DNA from 2 places in the Kitasatospora sp. Xyl93 genome. Region 2 is predicted to be linked to the other one. Evidence: riboswitches for the same ligand, from Rfam matches in the RefSeq annotation. Region 2 holds a riboswitch; the other holds the start of a gene.
What was found. Region 2 has a riboswitch for glycine ahead of gcvP (aminomethyl-transferring glycine dehydrogenase). Riboswitches for the same ligand answer to the same signal wherever they lie in the genome.
Positions count from the first base shown of each region.

Region 1 (10,865 bases), 1.8 Mb from region 2:
GAAGTTGTACTCGGCGCCGGCGACCAGGCCCTTGAGGAACTTCCAGTACTGGGCGTACAGCGGCTGGTCGAGGCCGAGGTTCTGCTTGACCGCCGCGATCGTCTCGGGGGACGGGCTCTTCCCGATGAACTGGGCGGCCAGTTGGTCGGCCGTCTCGCCGGCGAGGCGCGGCAGCAGGAAGAAGATCGCGAAGGTGACCGCGCTGACGACCAGCAGCAGAATCACGGCCGCGAAGGTCCTGCGGATGATGTAGGCAAACACAGTAGGGCGGCTCCGGCGGCCCGCCGCCGTCCGGGATCCTCCGGACGGCGGCGGGCGCCGCTGCCTTCACCTGCCTTCAGGGATGCGAGCCAGGCTCTTACTTGGTGGTGCCGATGTTCAGGTAGTCGTACTCACCCGAGAACGCCGAGGTGGAGACCAGGTTGGTGGCGTTGGACGGGCGGTACAGGAAGACCTTGAAGTAGGTGAGCGGGACGTAGACCGCCTGCTCCATGGTCTTCTTGTCGATGTCGGCGTAGATCTTCTCGCGGCCCTTCTGGTCCGGGTTGACCGCCGCGTCGTCGATCAGCTTGTTGACCGCCGGGTCGTCCAGCTGGGCGAGGTTGTTGTTGCCGGTCTCCTTGACCGCGCGGCCGTCGACGATCTGCTGGAGGAAGCCGTAGCCGGTCGGCCAGTCGGCGCCCCACTGCATCATCATCAGGCCGATGTTGTGGTCGGCGGTGAACTTCGGCGAACCGGCGTTGTCCGTCAGGTACTTGGACTGCGGGTACTGCTGGATCTCGGCGGTGATGCCGATCTTCTTCAGCGCGGCCTGGATCGAGGTCGCGGCGGCGATCTCGGTGGCGCGCTCGGTGCGGGCCGAGATGACGGTGTTGAAGCCGCCCTCCTTGCCGCACGCCTTCAGGTGCTCCTTGGCCTTGGCCTCGTCGCCCTTGTTGTCCTTGGTCTCGTACAGGTTGAAGTCCTGGTGGCCCGGGACGTCCGGCGGGAGCACCGTGTTGGCGATCTGGCCGCGGATCGGGCCGCCCTGGGCGGTCTGCACCGAGACCTTGTCGATCGCGAACTGGACGGCCTTGCGGCACTCGACGTTGTCGAACGGCGCGAGCTTGGAGTTGATCGCCATGTAGACCAGGCGACCGCCGTAGGCGTTGTCGGTGTTGGCCTTCAGCTTCGGGTCCTGCAGGATCTGCGCCTGGGTCTGCGGGTCGACGCCGGCGCCCACCAGGTCGACCTGGGCGTTGCCGGCCAGCAGGTCCTTGTCGATGGTGGCCTGGTCGATGTTGAACCGGAGCACGATCTTGTCCGCGAGCTGCTTGCGGATCGGGTCGGTGCTCTTGTCCCAGTTGGTGTTCGGCACCAGGACGGCCTGCTTGCCGTCCTCGTAGGACTCGAACTTGTAGGCGCCCGAGGACATGACGTGCTTGACGTACTCGGCGCCGTTGTCCTTCGCCTGCGGGACCGGCGCGGTCTGCGGGGCGCTGACCAGGTAGTCGAAGTCCGCGAACGGGTGCTGGAGGTGGAAGACCACCGTGGTGTCGTCCGGCGTCTCGATCGAGTTCAGGCCGCCGGCCTTGTCCTTGTACGGACCCTCGTACGGCGTCGGGTTGTCGACCAGCAGGTTGCGGAAGTACGTCGGGCCGTTGGTGAGCACGTCCGTGTAGTTGGAGCGCTCGACGGCGTACTTGACGTCCTTCGAGGTGATCGGGGTGCCGTCGTCGTACTTCAGGCCGGCCCGCAGCTTGTACGTCCAGGTCAGGCCGTCCGCGCTCGGCTGGCCCATCGACTCGGCGAGGTCCGGGACGAGCTTGTTGCCCTCCTCGCCCGGCGCCGGGTTGAAGGTGGTCAGCGCGCGGGAGTACAGCCGCGAGAAGTTGTAGATGTACGCGTAGTACGTGTTGCCCGGGTCGAGCGAGTCCGGGGTGCCCTTCATCTCGTAGGTCACCGTCCCGCCCTTCTTGTCCGAGGCGTTGACGATGCTCTTGGTGGCCGCGTTGGCGCCGCCCCCGGCGGCGCCGGAGGCCGAGGAGGAGCCGCCGCTCTTCGACGAGCTGGTGCAACCGGTCACGACCAGGACCGCGGCGGCGGCCGCAGCGGTCAGGGCGACGGTACGGGACCTACGCATGGGTGAGATCAACCCCTTGGGGAAGTGGAGGCGGTGGAGGGTCCTGACGCAGGGTCATGTGATGACTCGGGGTCAGTGGATGACGCTGGGTCAGTTGCTCTTGGGATCGAGGGCGTCGCGCAGGCCGTCGCCGAGCAGGTTGAAGGCGAGCACGGTGACGAAGATCGCCAGCCCGGGGACCACCATGTACTGGGGGTCCACCTGGTAGTACCGGATGGCGTCCTGGAGCATCCCGCCCCAGGAGGCCTGCGGGGGTTGGATGCCGACGCCGAGGAAGCTCAGCCCGGCCTCGAAGAGGATGTTGGTCGGGATCAGCAGGGTCGAGTAGACCAGGATCGGACCGACCAGGTTGGGCAGCAGTTCCTTGAACAGGATGAACGGGCCGCGCGCCCCGAGGCTGCGGGCCGCGTGGACGAACTCCCGTTCGCGCAGCGAGAGCGTCTGGCCGCGCACGATCCGGCCCATGTAGGGCCAGTTGAAGAAGCCGATCACGAAGATCAGCACCATGATGTGCAGCGGCAGGCCGTGCAGGCCGAACGCGCCGCCCTGCAGCGAGGTGGAGATCGCGATGGCGAAGAGCAGCAGCGGGAAGGCCAGGAAGACGTCCATCACCCGGCTGATCAGGGTGTCCACCCAGCCGCCGTAGTAGCCGGCCATGATGCCGAGCACGGTGCCGATGGTGTTGGACAGCACGGTCGCGCCGAAGGCGACCAGCAGGGAGACCCAGGAGCCCTCGATGACGCGGGTGAGCAGGTCGCGGCCCTGCAGGGGGTCGACGCCGAGCGGGTGCTCCCAGCTCATGCCGCCCCAGTCGCCGAACGGCAGGCCACCGAGGTCGGCGTCCAGCAGGTCCTGGTGGAGGGCGTCCGGGTCCAGCCCGAACAACGACTCGATCGGCTTGGCCAGCACGGCGAGCAGGATCAGCAGGATCACCACGACGCCGCCGACGACGGCGGCCTTGTCCCGCTTGAAGCGGGTCCAGGCGATCTGACCGAGGGAGCGGCCCTCGATCTTCTTGGCCGGGCTTGCGGCGGCGGGTGCCTCCGGATCGTTCCCGGCGGTGGTCACGGATGCGGTCATGGTCAGTAGGTCCCCTCGCCGACGGTGGCCGGCCCACGGGTGCCGGTCGCCGGCTTCGGCGGTGCGGCTGCGGACGTGCGGAAGTGCTTAGGAGGAGCGGGTGTTGACGGCAGTGCTTCGTGCACAGGCACTGCCACCACGCGGGATGGGCGTCGCGTGGCCGGGCTGTCGGCGTGCGCGCTCACCTTTGTGGGGTTCCAGCACGCGCGGTGCGTTGCGCAGAACTCTCTGCCATCCGAACTGGCTTGCGCCAGCCCTGACAACCGACAGATGCCCAACTGTGATCTGCGCGCATGCACCTTCCCGATCTTCGGCATACACCTCTTCACATGGCTGTAACTGCCATGTCAAGATGACCGGGCCGCACATCCGGAAATTCGTCCGGAAAGCATCGAAGCCGACTTGACGGACAATCAAGTCGGCTTCGCGGGAATGGGTTTCGGGAATCAGCGCCCGGGGTAGCCGGGCCACGGCCGCTGCGGCGACGGCTGCTGCCAGCCCGGCGCCGGCGGCTGGGTGCCGTACGCGTAGCCCGGCATCGACTGCCCGGGGTACGGCGGCGGGGGCACCGGCGGGTACGGACCGGTCGGCGGGCGGCCCGACTCCCGGTCGAAGAACGGCCGGGCGTTGGCGCGCATCCACAGCGCCACCGGGTCGTACTCGTCCGACATCGCCACCGTGGACACCGCCAGCCCCTCCGGGGCCACCGCGATGGCGCGCCGCATCAGCGCCCGCACCGCCTCCACCGCCGGCGGCGAGCTCTCGTACAGGTCGAGGCCGATCGCCAGGTACGGCTCCCCCACCGCGGGCTGCACCCAGGCCCGGCGCAGCGCACGTACCGCGCGCACCTCGCCGGCCTGCCGCTCCAGCAGCGCGAAGAACGGCTGGGCGTTCAGCTGCGGCTCGCTCAGCTTCAACGGCCCGGCCGGCAGCCGGTCCAGGCCCGCGGCGACCCGCCGCAGGTCCGCCCACGGCACCCCGACGCCCCCGCCGGGCGCGTGCGGGTTGAGCCACAGGCCCCAGCGGGTGCGGTACAGCGAGGCCGCGATCTCCCGGCCGGAGATGACCTCGTGGGCCCGTGCCCAGCCGGAGGAGGTCAGTTGTTCGGGCGAGGTGACGGCCGGCGCGTAGCCGTGGCCGCTGATCTCCATGTTCCCGTACTGCGCGTCCGGGCTGCCCGGCGTGCCGTGCCACAGCAGCATCCAGACCCGGCCGTCCGCCAGCGCGTGCAGCAGCCGCTCGTACGCGTCGTAGCGCTCCGGCGCGACATCGCCCAGGGCGCGCTCCAACGCGCCGGGATCAGCTCCCGGGCGCCCGGCGGCCGGTGCCTGGCCCCAGGCCCCCGGCACACCGCCCGCTCCCGTTCCCGCACTCATGCGCCCACCTCGCCGCGCCTCTTTCCCTCAACCCGCCGGCCCGTCGGCCGTCTGCACGCACCCTATGGCGCGGCACCGGCCACCGCCACGGCGACGTGCCTCTGATACGAACCCGCTCACGCCCGCGTATAGAAGGGCAGTACCCGGGTGAGCAGCCACTCGACCACCGGGTCGTCGGCGAGGTCGAGCAGTACGAGGTGGACGCCGCCGGGCAGCGGCGCGGTTCCCAGCGCTCGGCCGAGCGCGTCGTTCACCGCGGCCGGATCGGCCGGCGCCGCCGGGTCCAACTGGACGCCCACGAACATCACGGTCGGCTCGCCCTCGATGCTGGCCAGCGCCCTGCGGGCGGTCAGCACCCCCGGCAGCGCCGAGAGTTCGGCCCGGCAGGCGGCCAGGAAGTGCTCCGGGTTCTCGCCCGGCACCGGCTCGCGCAGCGCCACCCGCCCGCCGGTCGGCGCCGGGTCGCCGGCGGCGTCCCAGCGGTCCTCGCGGGGGCCGCGGCGCAGCTCGGCGACGCCCTGCGGCGGGACCGGCAGGCCCACCGCCGCTTCCGGGTTCACCGCGATGCCCACGCCCAGCGGCAGCCCGCGGGCGAACTCCCACACCGGCGCGATCGCGAAGGCCATCCCGGGCGCCTGCTGGAGGAACACCTCCTGCGAGGAGAACACCGGCACGTACGGGTCGCCGCCCAGCTCGATCGTCGGCAGGTCCAGCGACTGCCCCTGCGGGTCGCCGCCGGCCGGCAGCGGCACCCACACCTGGCTGCGCGCCAGCACCTCGATCACCCGCGGCGTCGCGCCCGGGTCGCCCAGGGCCGCGGTCAGCACCTGCTCCAGCTCGTTGGCCGGCCAGGAGCCGCCCGCAGGCGCCTCCTCCGGTCCGCCCCACCCCTGCTGCTGCTCCACCGGGTACCCCATGCGCCGCCGATTCCGCCCTCTGCCGTTCGGCCGCCCTCTGCTGCGCCGACGCGCAGCAGTCTAGAGGCGCGCGGGGGCGGGGTCAGGACTCGTGTTCGGGTCCCGCGCGGTGTGACCGGGTCCCCCCTCCCCTCGTCGTCCCGGACGTGCCATGATGTGCGCGTCCGACGGCATGCGCCGCGGGCCCCCACAACTCCATACCGGCCGCTCGAACCCGCGCGGGAGAGCCCGGAGTGCCGTTCAGGCACAGCCGGCGCCGAAGGAGCAAGTCCTCCCCGGAATCTCTCAGGCACCCCTACCGCACGGGTTAGGCACATCTGGAAAGCGGCGCCCGGCCCTGTCGTGCGCCCACCCACGGTGCAAGCCGCCATGCTGTCCCCCAAGCTGGAAACAGCTGCGGGCAGGTGGGCGGTGAAGCTCTCAGGTTCGACGACAGATGGGGAGACCCACGCCGCCGCATGCCCGCGCGCAGGGTCGGCCCCCGAGCGGGTCCGGTCCGGTGCGCGCACCCCTGAGTGCCCCGACCGAGGAGTTCCTGGCCATGTCGTCCCTCCGCCTGACCGCGCTCGACGCGCTGCACCGCGCCCTCGGCGCGACCATGACCGACTTCGCCGGCTGGGACATGCCGCTGCGCTACGGCAGCGAGCGCGAGGAGCACCTCGCGGTCCGCACCAAGGCCGGCCTGTTCGACCTCTCGCACATGGGCGAGATCACCGTCACCGGCCCGCAGGCCGGCGAGATGCTGGACCACGCGCTGGTCGGCTTCGTCTCCGCGCTGGGCGTGCTGCGCGCCCGCTACACCATGATCTGCGCCGAGGACGGCGGCATCCTGGACGACCTGATCGTCTACCGCCTGCGCGAGGACGCCTTCCTGGTCGTCGCCAACGCCTCCAACGCCCAGCTGGTCCTCGACGAGCTGATCGCCCGCGCCAAGGGCTTCGACGCCGTCGTCACCGACGACCGCGACACCTACGCGCTGATCGCCGTCCAGGGCCCGGAGGCCACCGCCATCCTGGCGAAGACCACCGACGCCGACCTGCCCGGCCTGAAGTACTACGCGATCCTCCCGGCCCAGGTGGCCGGCCGCGACGTGCTGCTCGCCCGCACCGGCTACACCGGCGAGGACGGCTTCGAGATCTTCTGCCACCCGGTCGACGCCGAGCCGGTCTGGCAGGCGCTGACCGCCGCGGGCGAGGGCCACGGCCTGGTCCCGTGCGGCCTGTCCTGCCGCGACACGCTGCGCCTGGAGGCCGGAATGCCGCTGTACGGGCACGAGCTGTCCACCGACCTCACCCCGTTCGACGCCGGCCTGGGCCGGGTCGTCCGCTTCGACAAGACCACCAACGAGGGCGCGTTCGTCGGCCGCAAGGCGCTGGAGCAGGCCGCCGCCGCGGCCGAGACCAACCCGCCGAAGGTGCTGGTCGGCCTCGTCTCCGAGGGCAAGCGGGTGCCGCGCGCCGAGTACACCGTGGTCTCCGCCGACGGCGAGCCGATCGGCCGGATCACCTCGGGCGCGCCGTCCCCGACGCTGGGGCAGCCGATCGCGATGGCCTACGTCGACGCCGCCCACGCCGCCCCCGGCACCACCGTCGCGGTGGACGTGCGCGGCAAGCACGAGCCCGTCCAGGTCGTCGCGCTGCCGTTCTACAAGCGCGCCCGCTGAGCCCCCGCCGAGCCCCGGTTTTCCCCATACACGCACGTCGCGGCCGTCCGCGCGGCGGCCCGCTTCGTCGTACCCGCTTCCCATCCTGGAGAATGACGCCATGAGCAACCCCCAGCACCTGCAGTACACCAAGGAGCACGAGTGGCTGACCGCCGCGGACGCGGAGGGTGTCTCCACGGTCGGCATCACCGCGCACGCCGCCGACGCGCTCGGTGACATCGTCTACGTGCAGCTCCCCGAGGTCGGTGACACCGTGACCGCCGGCGAGACCTGCGGCGAGCTGGAGTCCACCAAGTCGGTCAGCGACCTGTACTCCCCGGTGACCGGCGAGGTCACCGAGGTCAACCAGGACGTCCTGGACGACAACGCCCTGGTCAACAGCGCCCCGTTCGAGGGCGGCTGGCTGTTCAAGGTGCGCGTCGAGGCCACCGACGAGCTGCTCAGCGCCGACGAGTACGACGCGCTCACCAACCCCCAGGGCTGATCCGCCTGCCAGGGGCGGTCGCGCGGCGGCCGCCCCGCCCCGGCCCCTTTCCCTCCTCCTCCCGGGAAGACCACACCATGACGGTTCTCAACCAGTCCCTGCACGCCCTCGACCCGGAGATCGCCGCCGCGGTCGACGCCGAGCTGCACCGCCAGCAGACCACCCTGGAGATGATCGCCTCCGAGAACTTCGCCCCGGTGGCGGTCATGGAGGCCCAGGGCTCGGTGCTCACCAACAAGTACGCGGAGGGCTACCCCGGCCGCCGCTACTACGGCGGCTGCGAGCACGTCGACGTGGTCGAGCAGATCGCGATCGACCGCATCAAGGCGCTGTTCGGCGCCGAGCACGCCAACGTCCAGCCGCACTCCGGCGCGCAGGCCAACGCCGCCGCGATGTTCGCGCTGATCCAGCCGGGCGACACCATCCTGGGCCTGTCGCTGGCCCACGGCGGTCACCTGACCCACGGCATGAAGATCAACTTCTCCGGCAAGCTCTACGACGTGGCCGCGTACCACGTGGACGAGAAGACCGGCCAGGTCGACATGGCCGAGGTCGAGCGCCTCGCCAAGGAGCACCAGCCGAAGCTGATCATCGCCGGCTGGTCGGCCTACCCGCGCCAGCTCGACTTCGCCGCGTTCCGCCGGATCGCCGACGAGGTCGGCGCGCTGCTCATGGTGGACATGGCGCACTTCGCCGGCCTGGTGGCCGCCGGGCTGCACCCGAACCCGGTGCCGTACGCGGACGTGGTCACCACCACCACCCACAAGACCCTGGGCGGCCCGCGCGGCGGCGTCATCCTGTCCAAGGCCGAGTACGCCAAGAAGATCAACTCCGCGGTCTTCCCCGGCCAGCAGGGCGGCCCGCTGGAGCACGTGATCGCCGGCAAGGCGGTCGCCTTCAAGGTCGCGGCCTCGGAGGAGTTCAAGGAGCGCCAGCAGCGCACCCTGGACGGCGCCCGCATCCTCGCCGAGCGCCTGCTCCAGGCCGACGTGGCCGAGGCCGGCGCCTCCGTGCTCTCCGGCGGCACCGACGTCCACCTGGTGCTGGTCGACCTGCGCAACAGCCAGCTCGACGGCCAGCAGGCCGAGGACCGGCTGCACGAGGTCGGCATCACCGTCAACCGCAACGCGATCCCGAACGACCCCCGCCCGCCGATGGTCACCTCGGGCCTGCGCATCGGCACCCCGGCCCTGGCCACCCGCGGCTTCCAGGCCGAGGACTTCCGCGAGGTCGCCGACATCATCGCCGAGGCGCTCAAGCCCGCCTTCGACGAGACCGTCGCCGACGCCCTGAAGGCCCGGGTCGCCGCCCTGGCCGAGAAGTACCCGCTGTACCCGAACCTCTGATCACCGCGGTGATCCTTCGGGCGGGGTGACGGGCCTCACCCCTCCGGCGTACCTGGCACCCCGGGGCACCGCGCACACTGGACTGTGCGCGCGGTGCCCCGTCCCGTGTCGGCCCCTCCCTGCCCGCAAGTCCTTCCACGAGACCAGACAAGGACGTCCCCCGTGGCCATCAGCGTCTTCGACCTCTTCTCCATCGGCATCGGCCCGTCGAGCTCCCACACCGTGGGCCCGATGCGCGCCGCCCGGATGTTCGCCCGCCGACTGCGCTCCGAAGGCCTGCTGGACCGCGTGACGGGCGTGCGCGCCGAGCTGTACGGCTCGCTCGGCGCCACCGGCCACGGCCACGGCACCCCGAAGGCCGTCCTGCTGGGCCTGGAGGACAACTCGCCCCGCACCGTCGACGTCGACCAGGCCGACAAGGACGTCGAGCGGATCATCGCCGAGAAGCGGCTCAGCCTGCTCGGCGAGCACCCCGTCGACTTCGACCCGGACACCCAGCTGGTGCTGCACCGCCGCCGCTCGCTGCCGTACCACGCCAACGGGATGACCCTGTGGGCGTACGCGGCGGACGGCTCCACCCTGCTGGAGAAGACCTACTACTCGGTCGGCGGCGGCTTCGTGGTGGACGAGGACGCGATCGGCGCGGACCGGGTCAAGCCCGACGACACCGTGCTGAAGTACCCCTTCCGCACCGGCGACGAGCTGCTGCGGCTCAGCCGGGAGACCGGGCTGTCGATCTCCGCCCTGATGCTGGAGAACGAGAAGGCCTGGCGCAGCGAGGAGGAGATCCGGACCGGGCTGCTGGAGATCTGGTCCGTGATGCAGGAGTGCGTGCGGGCCGGCATGTCCCGCGAGGGCATCCTGCCGGGCGGCCTCAAGGTCCGCCGCCGGGCGGCCGCGGGCGCCCGGGCGCTGCGCGCCGAGGGCATCGGGCCGGCCAACGCGATGGAGTGGGTGACCCTCTACGCGATGGCCGTCAACGAGGAGAACGCCTCCGGGCGGCGGGTGGTCACCGCGCCGACCAACGGCGCGGCGGGCATCATCCCGGCCGTCCTGCACTACTACCTGAACTTCATCCCGGGCGCCGACGACGACGGCATCGTCCGCTTCCTGCTCGCGGCCGGCGCCATCGGCATGCTGTTCAAGGAGAACGCCTCCATCTCCGGCGCCGAGGTCGGCTGCCAGGGCGAGGTCGGCTCCGCCTGCTCGATGGCCGCGGGCGGCCTCGCCGAGGTCCTCGGCGGCACCCCCGAGCAGGTCGAGAACGCCGCCGAGATCGGCATCGAGCACAACCTCGGCCTCACCTGCGACCCGGTCGGCGGCCTGGTCCAGATCCCCTGCATCGAGCGCAACGGCATGGCCTCGGTCAAGGCCGTCACGGCGGCCCGGATGGCGCTGCGCGGCGACGGCCGGCACCACGTCTCGCTGGACAAGGCGATCAAGACGATGAAGGAGACCGGCGCCGACATGAAGATCAAGTACAAGGAGACCTCGCGCGGCGGCCTCGCCGTGAACGTCATCGAGTGCTGATTCCGGCACATCGAGTGCTGATCCCGGCATTCTGAAGGCCCCCGGGCGGACCCCCGTCCCGCCCGGGGGCCTTCGCCGTCCCCCGTTCCCTCCCCCGTCGCTCCCTGGCTCAGGCCGCGAACGGGCGGGCCCGCCGGGCGTCCCGCAGCGCCCGCGCCCACCAGGTGAGCTGGTCGAGCATGGTCTTGGCGGCGGCGTCGGCGGCCGGGTCGAGCGCCCCGCCGTCGGCGTCGAAGCACCGCGCGGCGCCGTGGAAGCTGACCGTGTTGCGGATCGTCGCGGCGTTCAGCTCGGCCAGCACCACCCGGAGCTGCTCGACGGCCCGCAGGCCCCCGGACAGGCCGCCG
Region 1 is NZ_AP029185.1:5,264,255-5,275,119, reverse strand. It holds gene ACZ5GH_RS23510 (ABC transporter permease) at 1-261, opposite strand, end outside; gene ACZ5GH_RS23505 (ABC transporter substrate-binding protein) at 359-2,122, opposite strand; gene ACZ5GH_RS23500 (ABC transporter permease) at 2,213-3,202, opposite strand; gene ACZ5GH_RS23495 (enhanced serine sensitivity protein SseB C-terminal domain-containing protein) at 3,649-4,578, opposite strand; gene ACZ5GH_RS23490 (enhanced serine sensitivity protein SseB C-terminal domain-containing protein) at 4,695-5,495, opposite strand; glycine riboswitch at 5,705-5,806, shown strand; gene gcvT (glycine cleavage system aminomethyltransferase GcvT) at 6,037-7,158, shown strand; gene gcvH (glycine cleavage system protein GcvH) at 7,259-7,642, shown strand; gene glyA (serine hydroxymethyltransferase) at 7,720-8,988, shown strand; gene ACZ5GH_RS23470 (L-serine ammonia-lyase) at 9,151-10,518, shown strand; gene ACZ5GH_RS23465 (NADPH-dependent FMN reductase) at 10,628-10,865, opposite strand, start outside.
Region 1: linked by a shared signal. The riboswitch ahead of gcvT (glycine cleavage system aminomethyltransferase GcvT) and the one ahead of gcvP (aminomethyl-transferring glycine dehydrogenase) in region 2 are both predicted to bind glycine.

Region 2 (10,865 bases):
GTGCGGCTGCACGCGGCGATGGTCCAGGCCGGTCTGCGGACCCGGGGCTAGCGGTGCCGATGCCCCGGCGGCACCGGCTGCACCGCGCTGACCAGCGGCGTCGGCCCTGCGCTTTCATATCCGGGAGCGGAGCCATAGGGTTGCCTGTGTGAATGAGCTCGACGTCGTGGGTGTCCGAGTGGAGATGCCTTCCAACCAGCCGATCGTGCTGCTGCGGGAGGTCGGGGGAGATCGCTACCTGCCGATCTGGATCGGCCCCGGCGAGGCGACCGCGATCGCCTTCGCCCAGCAGGGCATGACGCCGGTGCGCCCGCTGACGCACGACCTCTTCAAGGACGTCCTGGAGGCGCTCGGCCAGCAGCTCACCGAGGTCCGGATCACCGACCTGCGGGAGGGCGTGTTCTACGCCGAGCTGGTGTTCGCCGGCGGGGTCGAGGTGAGCGCCCGGCCGTCCGACGCCATAGCGCTGGCGCTGCGCACCGGCACGCCGATCTACGGGAGCGAGGAGGTGCTCGCCGAGGCGGGCATCGCGATCCCGGACGAGCAGGAGGACGAGGTCGAGAAGTTCCGCGAGTTCCTCGACCAGGTGTCGCCCGAGGACTTCGGGGGCGGCGGTCCGCAGTAGCGGGGCCCGACCGTGCGGCCAGTTGGCCCACCGTTTTGCCAAAAACCGTCCATCTACCCACACTAGGGGCACGAAAAACCACTCTCCTGAGTGATGTGGTTTGTCTGGCCCGGCGTGGCGATCGTTGACGGGTCATAGGGGACTGCCTACCGTCAGGAGTGGCTGTCCGGGTGGCCGATGCCCGCAGTCGGGTTGCCCGCAGCACAAGTGGACGGAGGCAGGCATGAGAAGCACCGGCGATGACGCGGCCGTGGGAGGCCGGTGCGCCGTGCACATGCCGCGCACCGCTCGTTCCGTCACGGACCTCCCCCGGCTGGGCAGGTTCCCGGCCGTGCAACCGGGCCAGCCGGCCATCGAGCGGCTGTCCCCGACGTCCGACCTCCTCGGCTTCCGGGGCCCGACGGCCTGTGCGGCGGCCGGCATCACCTACCGCCAGCTGGACTACTGGGCCCGCACCGGACTGCTGGAGCCCAGCGTCCGCACCGCGTACCCGTCGACCAGCCAGCGGCTCTACAGCTTCCGCGACATCCTGCTGCTGAAGATCGTGAAGCGGCTGCTCGACGCGGGTGTCTCGCTGCAGAACATCCGGGTGGCCGTCGCCCACCTCCAGACCGCCGACCAGGCCGACCTGGCCGGGATGACGCTGATGTGCGACGGCGCGACGGTGTACGAGTGCACCACGCCGCAGCAGGTGGTGGACCTGCTGAAGGGCGGTCAGGGGGTGTTCGGCATCGCGGTGGGAGCGGTCCGGCAGGAGCTGGAAGTCACCCTCGGGCGGCTGCACGCCGAGCGCACCGACACCGGCGAGACCCTGGTCGGGCACGACCCGGCCGACGAGCTCGCCCAGCGGCGCAACCGGGCGGTCTGAGCACGCGTTCGACGGGGCCGCGGGTCCGGACGGGGAACCGTCCGGACCCGCGGCCCCGTCGTGTTCCCTGGTTGACGTGATCGAGGGAGGGCGCGTGGAGGTCGGCACCGGGATATCGGGGCTGCTGCGGCGCAGGGCCGGTCTGCTGGCGACGCGGCTGCGGCAGCGGCGGACCCAGCGCAGGGTGTTCCAGGTCGCAACGGTGCTCTGCTCGCTGGCGCTGGCGCCGAGCGCCTGGGTGTGGTGCGCCGCGGGGGACCGGGTGGGCACCGTGGCGAGCGCGCCCACCGCTCCGGTCGCGGTGGTCTTCGGCGCCGGGCTGGACCAGGGCAAGCCCTCGCCGTACCTGGAGCACCGGCTGGTCGCGGCGCTGGACCTGTACCGGGAGGGGAAGGTGCAGGCCATCCTGGTGACCGGGGACAACGGGCGGGTCGAGTACGACGAGCCCGACGCGATGTACACCTACCTGACGGCGCACGGGGTGCCCGAGGACCGGGTGGTGCGGGACTACGCGGGCTTCGACACCTGGGACTCCTGCACCAGGGCGCGCCGGATCTTCGGGGTGGACCACGCGGTGCTGGTGAGCCAGGACTTCCACGTCCGCCGGGCGCTGGCGCTGTGCGAGGCGGCGGGCATCCGCTCCTACGCGGTCGGAGTGCCGGAACTGCACGACGCGACCTGGCTGTACGGCGGACTGCGGGAGGTCGCCGGGGCGGGCAAGGCGGCGGCCGATGCCTGGCTGCGGCCGGACCCGCTGTTCCTCGGGCCGACCGAGGACGGCATCCCGAAGGCGCTGGCGGAGGCGGCGAGGAGGTAGCGGCCGGGTAGGCGTCCGGCCGGGTTCGTACGCACTGTCGGACCCGTACGCGATGATCGGCGGGTGCGATCTCTGCCGAGCATCATCCACCTCGACATGGACGCCTTCTTCGCGGCGGTGGAGCAGGCGGCCAAGCCGAGCCTGCGCGGCAAGCCGGTGATCGTCGGCGGACTCGGCGGCCGCGGGGTGGTCTCCACGGCCTCGTACGAGGCGCGCAGGTTCGGGGTGCACTCGGCGATGCCGATGGCCCAGGCGCGCCGGCTCTGCCCCAACGCCGCCTTCCTCTCGGGGCGGTTCGAGGCCTACCGGCAGAACAGCGAGATCGTGATGGGCCTGCTGCGGCAGCTGTCCCCGCTGGTGCAGCCGCTCAGCCTGGACGAGGCCTTCGTGGACCTGGAGGCCGGCCCGTACGGCCCCGCGCTGCTGGACGCGGACCACGAGACCGGCGAGCAGCTGGTGCTGGCGCTGGCGGAGGACCTGCGGGCGGACATCCACCGGCTGACCGGGCTGACCGGCTCGGTCGGGGCGGCCGGGTCCAAGCTGATGGCCAAGATCGCTTCCGAGCAGGCCAAGCCGGACGGCCTCGTGATGATCGAGCCCGGGGAGGAGCGGGCCGTGCTCGGCCCGATGCCGGTCCGGGCGCTGCCCGGAATCGGGCCGGCCACCGAGCAGGTGCTGCGCCGGGCCGGGCTGAACACGGTGGCCGACCTCGCGGAGGCGGGGGAGGCGGAGCTGGTGCAGCTGGTCGGGCGGGCGCACGGCGCCGGGATCTTCCAGATGTCCATAGGGCTGGACGACCGGCCGGTGGTCGCCGACCAGGACGCCAAGTCCGTGTCGGTGGAGGACACCTACGAGGTGGACCTGGCCGACCGGGAGCGGGTGCTGCGCGAGGTGGAGGCGCTGGCCGGCCGCTGCGTGCGGCGGCTGCGGGCGGCCGGGCGCTCGGGGCGGACGGTGGTGCTCAAGGTGCGGCGGTTCGACTTCTCGACGCTGACCCGCTCGGAGACGCTGGGCGGCCCCACCGACGACGAGACGGTGATCACCGCGACCGCGCGCCGGCTGGCCGAGCAGGTGGACATCACCGGCGGGGTCCGGCTGCTCGGCGTGGGCGTCGCCCAACTCGCCGACTACACCCAGGAGGACCTGTTCGCCCAGGCGCTGCGGGAGGAGGCCGCGGAGCAGGTGGAGGCGGCGGCCGAGGCGGTGGAGGCCGAGGAGGAGCCGGAGGCCGTCGTGGTGCGGCGCTGGATGCCAGGGCAGGACGTCCGGCACGAGGAGTTCGGGCCGGGCTGGGTGCAGGGCAGTGGCGTCGGGAGGGTCACCGTACGGTTCGAGACGCCGTGGAGCGGGCCGGGGCGGGTGCGGACCTTCGCGGTGGACGACCCCGCGCTCGAACCGTCCCGCGCGCTGCCGCTGCGGCAGGACGAGGAGGCGGACGGCGCGGCGGGCGCGGACGGCGGTCCGGCCGAGGGGGCCTGAGACGCGAAGCGGCCCCACCCGGTGGGGGAGTACCGGGTGGGGCCGATCACCGTGCCGGACCCCGTACGTTCGTGATGCCCTCGCGACGCACGGAGGCCGGGCCCCGCGCCCTGTCCCTGAGCGCGGGGGCCGGACGCCTCGTCAGGCGTCGGTCTTGACCAGCGCGGGGCTGGAGTCCTGCTGGGCCGAGCCGCCGACGACGGCCGGGGTGGCGGCCGACTTGGCGCCGCGGATCAGGAACGGGACGACGCCGGCGACGATGCAGACGACGGCCGCGGTCCAGAACGCGTGCTTGTAGGCGTCCAGGGTGGGCAGGGAGAGCGGGATCTGCGGCGGCAGCTTCATGAGGTCGCCGGTCAGGATGGCTGCCATGACGGCGGTGCCGATCGCGCCACCGACCGTGCGCAGCACGGAGTTCATGCCGTTGGCGATGCCGCTCTGCTCGGCCGGGACGGCGCCGTTGATGTAGGCGGGCATCGCGGCGAAGGCGAGGCCGACGCCGAGACCGAAGATCGCCGAGGCGGTGTAGATGTCACCCTCGCGCCCGTGGCGCACGGCCAGGTAGGCCATCGCGACGGCGCCGAGGACGCCACCGAGGACCAGCGGCAGGCGCGGGCCGCGACGGGCGATCAGCAGGGCGCCGACCGGGGCGGCGACCATCGAGCCGATCGCGGACGGCAGCAGCATGATGCCGGCGTGCAGCACGGTGGCGGTGAAGCCGTAGTGGGTCAGCTTCTCCGGGGTCTGGGCGAAGTTGCTGATGACCATGAAGGAGCCGTACATGCCGAAGCCGATGAGCAGGCCGGCCACGTTGGTGAAGGCGACGGCCGGACGGGCCATCATCTTCATGTCCACCAGCGGGTGCGCGACCTTGGTCTCGATGATCCCCCAGACGAGGGCGACCACGGCGGCGACGGCGAACAGGCCGAGCGTCTTGTTGGAGGTCCAGCCCCAGTGGTTGCCCTGGCTGACCGCGACCAGCAGCGCGGAGAGCCAGCCGGCCAGGGTGATCGCACCCAGCGGGTCTGCGCCGCCCTCCTTGTCGGTGACCGGGTCGGTCGGGACGCGGAAGGCGACCAGGGCGACCGCGAGCAGGCCGAAGAGCAGGCCCATCCAGAAGATCGACTTGTAGTCCCAGTGCTCCAGCAGGAGGCCGGTGGCGACCAGGCCGAGGCCGGAGCCGACGCCCATCGAGGCGCTGATGGCGGCGACGCCGCCGGTGACCTTCTCCTTGGGCAGCTCGTCACGGACGATGCTGATCGCCAGCGGCAGGACGCCACCGCCGGCGCCCTGGAGGACGCGGGCGACGACCAGCCAGGTGAAGGAGTGGGTGCTGACCGCCAGCGCCGAACCGGCGACCAGGCCGGCCAGCGAGATCAGCAGCATCGGCTTGCGGCCCCGGAGGTCGCCGAAGCGGCCCAGGAGAGGAGTCAGCACGGCTGCGGAGAGCAGGTTGGCGGTCATCAGCCAGGTGATGCTGGACGCGGAGACGTTCAGTTCCTTGGCCAGCGAGGGCAGGATCGGGACGACCGCGGTCTGCACCACGCTGAACGACAGCATCGCCAGGATGAGGGCCGGCAGGACCCGGGCGCTGCTCTGCTTCTCGGCCGCGGTGGTGGGCTGTGGTGCCTCACTCACGGTTGCTTCCTCTCGTACATAGTGAATGAACTGAAGTAACCATGCCGGGTGATACTTCAGAGTGTCAAATATCGAGTGGTTAAGCTTTGGCAAAGGCGAAGGGTCCGGTACGCGACAAGGGCCCCGGACGGCGTCCGGGGCCCTTGTCGGGGGTGTTGTCAGACGAGCGGCCGTACGGGGGCCGGGCGGGACGAGGCGGCGGCCGGGGTCGAGTCGGTCGGCGAGCCGTGGGCCTGGCCGGCGGTGGTGTCATGGACTTCGACGTGCTCGCGGCGGAGCTCCTCCCGGACCGTCTCCTCGGTGGTGTACCGCTCGACGATCAGGCGGACCCGCTCGATGGGGGCGAGGTGCTTGTGGACCACCGGGCGTTCCTCGCGGATGGTGACCTCCTCGACGGCCTCGGCGATGTCCTTCTCGGTGAGCGCGGCACGCTCGGCCTCGCTGACCGGCATCCGTTCGACCCGGACGCGCTCGCGGACCACCGGGACGCGGCGCTCGACCTGTTCGGTCGTCACGTACTTGCGCAGCTTCGCGGTGCCGAGGGTGTGCCACTCGGTGGTGATCTCCAGCCGCTCCTCGCGGCAGGTGATCTCGACCGGGCCGCTGGGAGCGGAGCCGGCGTTCGCGGCGGTGGTCGTGGTGGGGGCGGGCGCGGGGGCCGGCTGCGAGTGCGGCCTCGGCTCCATGGCCGGCGCCACGGACGGGGTGGTGGGCGGGGCGGTCGTGGAGGTGGCGGCCGAGGGAGTGCTGAGGGTCCGCATGTCGGCCTCCGGGGCGGTCCTGGTGGTGTCGGCGACGGTGGGGGCGGTGAGGGTCGGGGCGGTGGAGCCGGGCGCGGCGGCGGTGGGAACCGGGGTCCTGGCCGGGGCCGGCTCGGGCGAGCGCTCGGGGGTGTGGAAGGTGAGCGGCTTGGCCGGGGCCGCCGCGGTGGTGGTGGCGGCGGCTGCCGTGGTGCCGAAGTCGAGGTCGGGCTGCTTGGCGTGGCTGCCGTTCTCGCCGTTCGGGCGGCCGTCCATCGAGGTGTCGAGCCCGTAGTAGCGGTAGAGCTGGAGCTCCTGGGCGGGGGACAGGTGCTGGCCGACGCCGAAGTCCGGCGACTCCTTCACCAGCGACTTGTCGTACGGCACCCGGAGTTCCTCGCCGGAGAACTCGCTCGTGGTCAGTGGGACGAAGGCGTCCCGGCCGAAGATGCCGGTCCGGACCGCGGCCCACTCCGGCCGGCCGGTGGCGTCGTCCAGGTAGACCTCGTCGACCGTGCCGATCTTGTCTCCGTTGCGGTCGACGGCCTTGTGACCGATGAGGTCCCGTGGGTCGATGTCGGTCTGCACTCTTTCCTCCCGTGCGCTGAGCCTGCGGAAGTCCCGCAGAAAGGCGGCCGGAGCACCCGTGCCGGTCGCCACTTCACACCAAAAGCCATGAATCGGGCGGTCGCTACCCGGGTGCGCCCGGACGGGCGGCGCGCTGGACCGTCCGGGGGACGCGCGTAGACCCCGAGTGACCTGACGCACCCGTGATCGGAGGGCCTCCCGCTGGTACCCTGGGCGGCGACCGCAGAGCCCGCTCGGGAGAGTCTCCGACCGCGAAAACCGCTGGTCGGAGCGCCGAAGGAGCAACTCCTCCCCGGAATCTCTCAGGCATCCGTACCGTGTGGGGTAGGTCACTCTGGAAAGCAGGGCAGGAGTGTCGGCATGGGAGCCGGCGATCACCACCCTCACCGACGGTGCAAGCCGGCGGGGTGCCACAGCGCTCCGTGCGGGTGAAGCTCTCAGGTCCCGATGACAGAGGGGGAGGCCTGTCGGGTCCGCCCGCCCCGGTTCGTCCGCTGTGCGCAGCGGCGACGGCCGGCCGGCGTGCGTACCCCCGCCGGTCCGTGACCAGGAGGCCTCGACCACCATGAACGCCCAGCCGAACGCGGGACGCCCCACCAGCGCCTCGACCCTCACCGAGCTTGAGCTGGCCAGCCCCTTCGAGAACCGCCACATCGGCCCCGATGCCGCCGCGCAGGAGAAGATGCTGGCGTCCGTCGGCTACGGCTCGCTGGACGAGCTCGCGGCCACCGCGGTGCCCGAGGCGATCCGTTCCATCACCGCCCTGGACCTGCCCGCGGGCCGGACCGAGGCCCAGGTCCTCGCCGAGCTGCGCGAGCTGGCCGGCCGCAACCAGGTGCTCCAGCCGATGATCGGCCTGGGCTACTACGGCACCTTCACCCCGCCGGTCGTCCTGCGCAACGTCATGGAGAACCCGGCCTGGTACACCGCCTACACCCCGTACCAGCCGGAGATCTCGCAGGGCCGCCTGGAGGCGCTGCTCAACTTCCAGACCGTGGTCTCCGACCTGACCGGCCTGCCGACCTCCGGCTCCTCGCTGCTGGACGAGGGCACCGCGGCCGCCGAGGCGATGGCGCTGGCCCGCCGCGTCACCAAGGTCAAGGGCGGTGTCTTCCTGGTCGACGCCGAGACCCTGCCGCAGACCGTCGCGGTGATCAACACCCGCGCGGTGCCGACCGGCGTCGAGGTCGTCGTCGCCGACCTGTCCGAGGGCATCCCGGCCGAGATCGCCGAGCGCGGCGTCTTCGGCGTGCTGCTCCAGTACCCGGGCGCCACCGGCGTGGTCCGCGACCTCGCCCCGGTGATCGAGCAGGCGCACGGCCTGGGCGCGATCGTCGCCGTCGCCGCCGACCTGCTCGCGCTGACCCTGCTCAAGTCCCCGGGCTCGCTGGGCGCCGACATCGCCTGCGGCACCTCGCAGCGCTTCGGTGTCCCGATGGGCTTCGGCGGCCCGCACGCCGGCTACCTGTCGGTGCGCGCCGAGTACGCCCGCTCGCTGCCCGGCCGCCTGGTCGGCGTCTCCGTCGACGCCGACGGCAACCGCGCCTACCGCCTGGCGCTGCAGACCCGCGAGCAGCACATCCGCCGCGAGAAGGCCACCAGCAACATCTGCACCGCCCAGGTGCTGCTCGCCGTGATGGCCTCGATGTACGCCGTCTACCACGGCCCGGACGGCCTGGCCGACATCGCCCGCCGTACCCACCGCTACGCCGCCGCCCTCGCCGAGGGCCTGCGGGCCGGCGGCGTCGAGCTGCTGCACGGCGAGTTCTTCGACACCGTCACCGCCGTCGTCCCGGGCCGCGCCGCCGAGATCGCCGCCGCCGCCCGCGCCAACGGCATCAACCTGTACCAGGACGGCGAGGACCGGATCTCCGTCTCCACCGACGAGACCACCACCCGCGAGCACCTGGCCGGCGTCTGGGCCGCGTTCGGCGTCCCCGCCGTCGAGGTCGCCGAGGCCGCCGACGCGCTGCCCGCCGCGCTGCTGCGCGAGGACGAGTACCTGACCCACCCGGTCTTCCACAGCCACCGCTCGGAGACCGCCATGCTGCGCTACCTGCGCCGCCTGTCGGACCGGGACTACGCGCTGGACCGCGGCATGATCCCGCTGGGCTCCTGCACCATGAAGCTCAACGCGACCACCGAGATGGAGGCGGTGACCTGGCCGGAGTTCGGCCAGCTGCACCCCTTCGCGCCGATCGACCAGGCCCAGGGCTACCTGACCCTGATCCGCCAGCTGGAGCAGCAGCTGGCCGAGGTGACCGGCTACGACGCCGTGTCGATCCAGCCGAACGCGGGCTCGCAGGGCGAGCTTGCCGGCCTGCTGGCCGTGCGCGCCTACCACCACGCCAACGGCGACACCCAGCGCGAGGTCTGCCTGATCCCGTCCTCGGCGCACGGCACCAACGCGGCCTCCGCGGTGATGGCCGGCATGCGCGTGGTCGTGGTGAAGACCCTGGTCGACGGCGACGTGGACGTCGACGACCTGAAGGCCAAGATCGAGCAGCACCGCGACAACCTCGCCGTGCTGATGGTCACCTACCCGTCCACCCACGGCGTGTACGAGACCCAGATCACCGACATCTGCGCCCTGGTGCACGAGGCCGGCGGCCAGGTGTACGTGGACGGCGCCAACCTGAACGCCCTGGTCGGCCTCGCCAAGCCGGGCAAGTTCGGCGCGGACGTCTCGCACCTGAACCTGCACAAGACCTTCTGCATCCCGCACGGCGGTGGCGGCCCGGGCGTCGGCCCGGTCGCGGTGCGCGCCCACCTGGCGCCGTACCTGCCGAACCACCCGCTGCAGGAGGAGGCCGGCCCGGCCACCGGCGTCGGCCCGATCTCGGCCGCGCCGTGGGGCTCGGCGGCCATCCTGCCGATCTCCTGGGCGTACGTCCGGCTGATGGGCGGCGAGGGCCTCAAGCGTGCGACCCAGGTCGCGGTGCTGAACGCCAACTACATCGCCAAGCGCCTGGCGCCGCACTTCCCGGTGCTCTACACCGGCCCGGGCGGGCTGGTCGCGCACGAGTGCATCATCGACCTGCGCCCGCTGACCAAGGAGACGGGCGTGACGGTGGACGACATCGCCAAGCGCCTGATCGACTACGGCTTCCACGCGCCGACGATGTCGTTCCCGGTGGCCGGCACGCTGATGATCGAGCCGACCGAGTCCGAGGACCTGCACGAGATCGACCGGTTCTGCGACGCGATGATCACCATCCGGGCCGAGATCGACAAGGTCGGCTCGGGCGAGTGGGCGGCCGACGACAACCCGCTGCGCAACGCCCCGCACACCGCCGCCACGCTGGCCGGCGACTGGGCGCACGGCTACTCGCGGCAGGAGGCGGTCTTCCCGGCGGGTGTGAACCCGGCCGACAAGTACTGGCCGCCGGTGAGCCGGATCGACGGCGCGTACGGCGACCGCAATCTGGTCTGCTCCTGCCCGCCGCTGGACGAGTACGGCGTCTGACCGGACCGGGCTCCGGAGGTCCGGGTCGGACGGCAGGGCCCCGGCGGAGTTTCCGCCGGGGCCCTGCCCGTTTACGCCGGTCGAGTCGGCGGCTGCCCCCGCCGTCCGGACGGACCGGGTGGTCAGGCCGCGTGGGCGACGGGGCGGCGCGGGGCGATCACCCGGCCGTCGGGCAGCAGTTCCCCGGTGTCCTCGAACAGGACGACGCCGTTGCAGAGCAGGCTCCAGCCCTGCTCCGGGTGGCGGGCCACCGACGCGGCCGCCTCGCGGTCCTCGGACTCGGCCGACGGGCACTCAGGACGGTGCTGGCACATACGCGTACCCTCGCTTCGCTCTGCGATCCTCCCCGTGGTGCGGCGCCGGAGGTCGTACCGTCCGGAACCGCCGCGGTGGTCGGATCCTGTCCGCACGCCGGCCAGGTGTGGACCGGCGTTCAAGTGGGTAGGACAGGTGGTCCTTCCACGCTGGTTCCCAGTGTCGGCATCCTGCGACCCGCGCGCAGGGATTTCGTGACATGCGCCACAACTCCCGGGCAGAGATCACCCGTTCAGGTGGGGCCGACGGGAAAAGACGCACCAGTGGGTCAGCCGGGGCATGGTCCGATGGGGCCATGCCGGATGGCCCGTTCGGGTGGTCACCGATCG
Region 2 is NZ_AP029185.1:7,089,282-7,100,146, forward strand. It holds gene ftsR (transcriptional regulator FtsR) at 1-51, shown strand, start outside; gene ACZ5GH_RS30760 (bifunctional nuclease family protein) at 149-625, shown strand; gene ACZ5GH_RS30765 (MerR family transcriptional regulator) at 849-1,493, shown strand; gene ACZ5GH_RS30770 (SanA/YdcF family protein) at 1,588-2,310, shown strand; gene ACZ5GH_RS30775 (DNA polymerase IV) at 2,374-3,789, shown strand; gene ACZ5GH_RS30780 (MFS transporter) at 3,931-5,427, opposite strand; gene ACZ5GH_RS30785 (PRC and DUF2382 domain-containing protein) at 5,586-6,755, opposite strand; glycine riboswitch at 6,980-7,083, shown strand; glycine riboswitch at 7,085-7,216, shown strand; gene gcvP (aminomethyl-transferring glycine dehydrogenase) at 7,321-10,221, shown strand; gene ACZ5GH_RS30795 (DUF5999 family protein) at 10,344-10,535, opposite strand.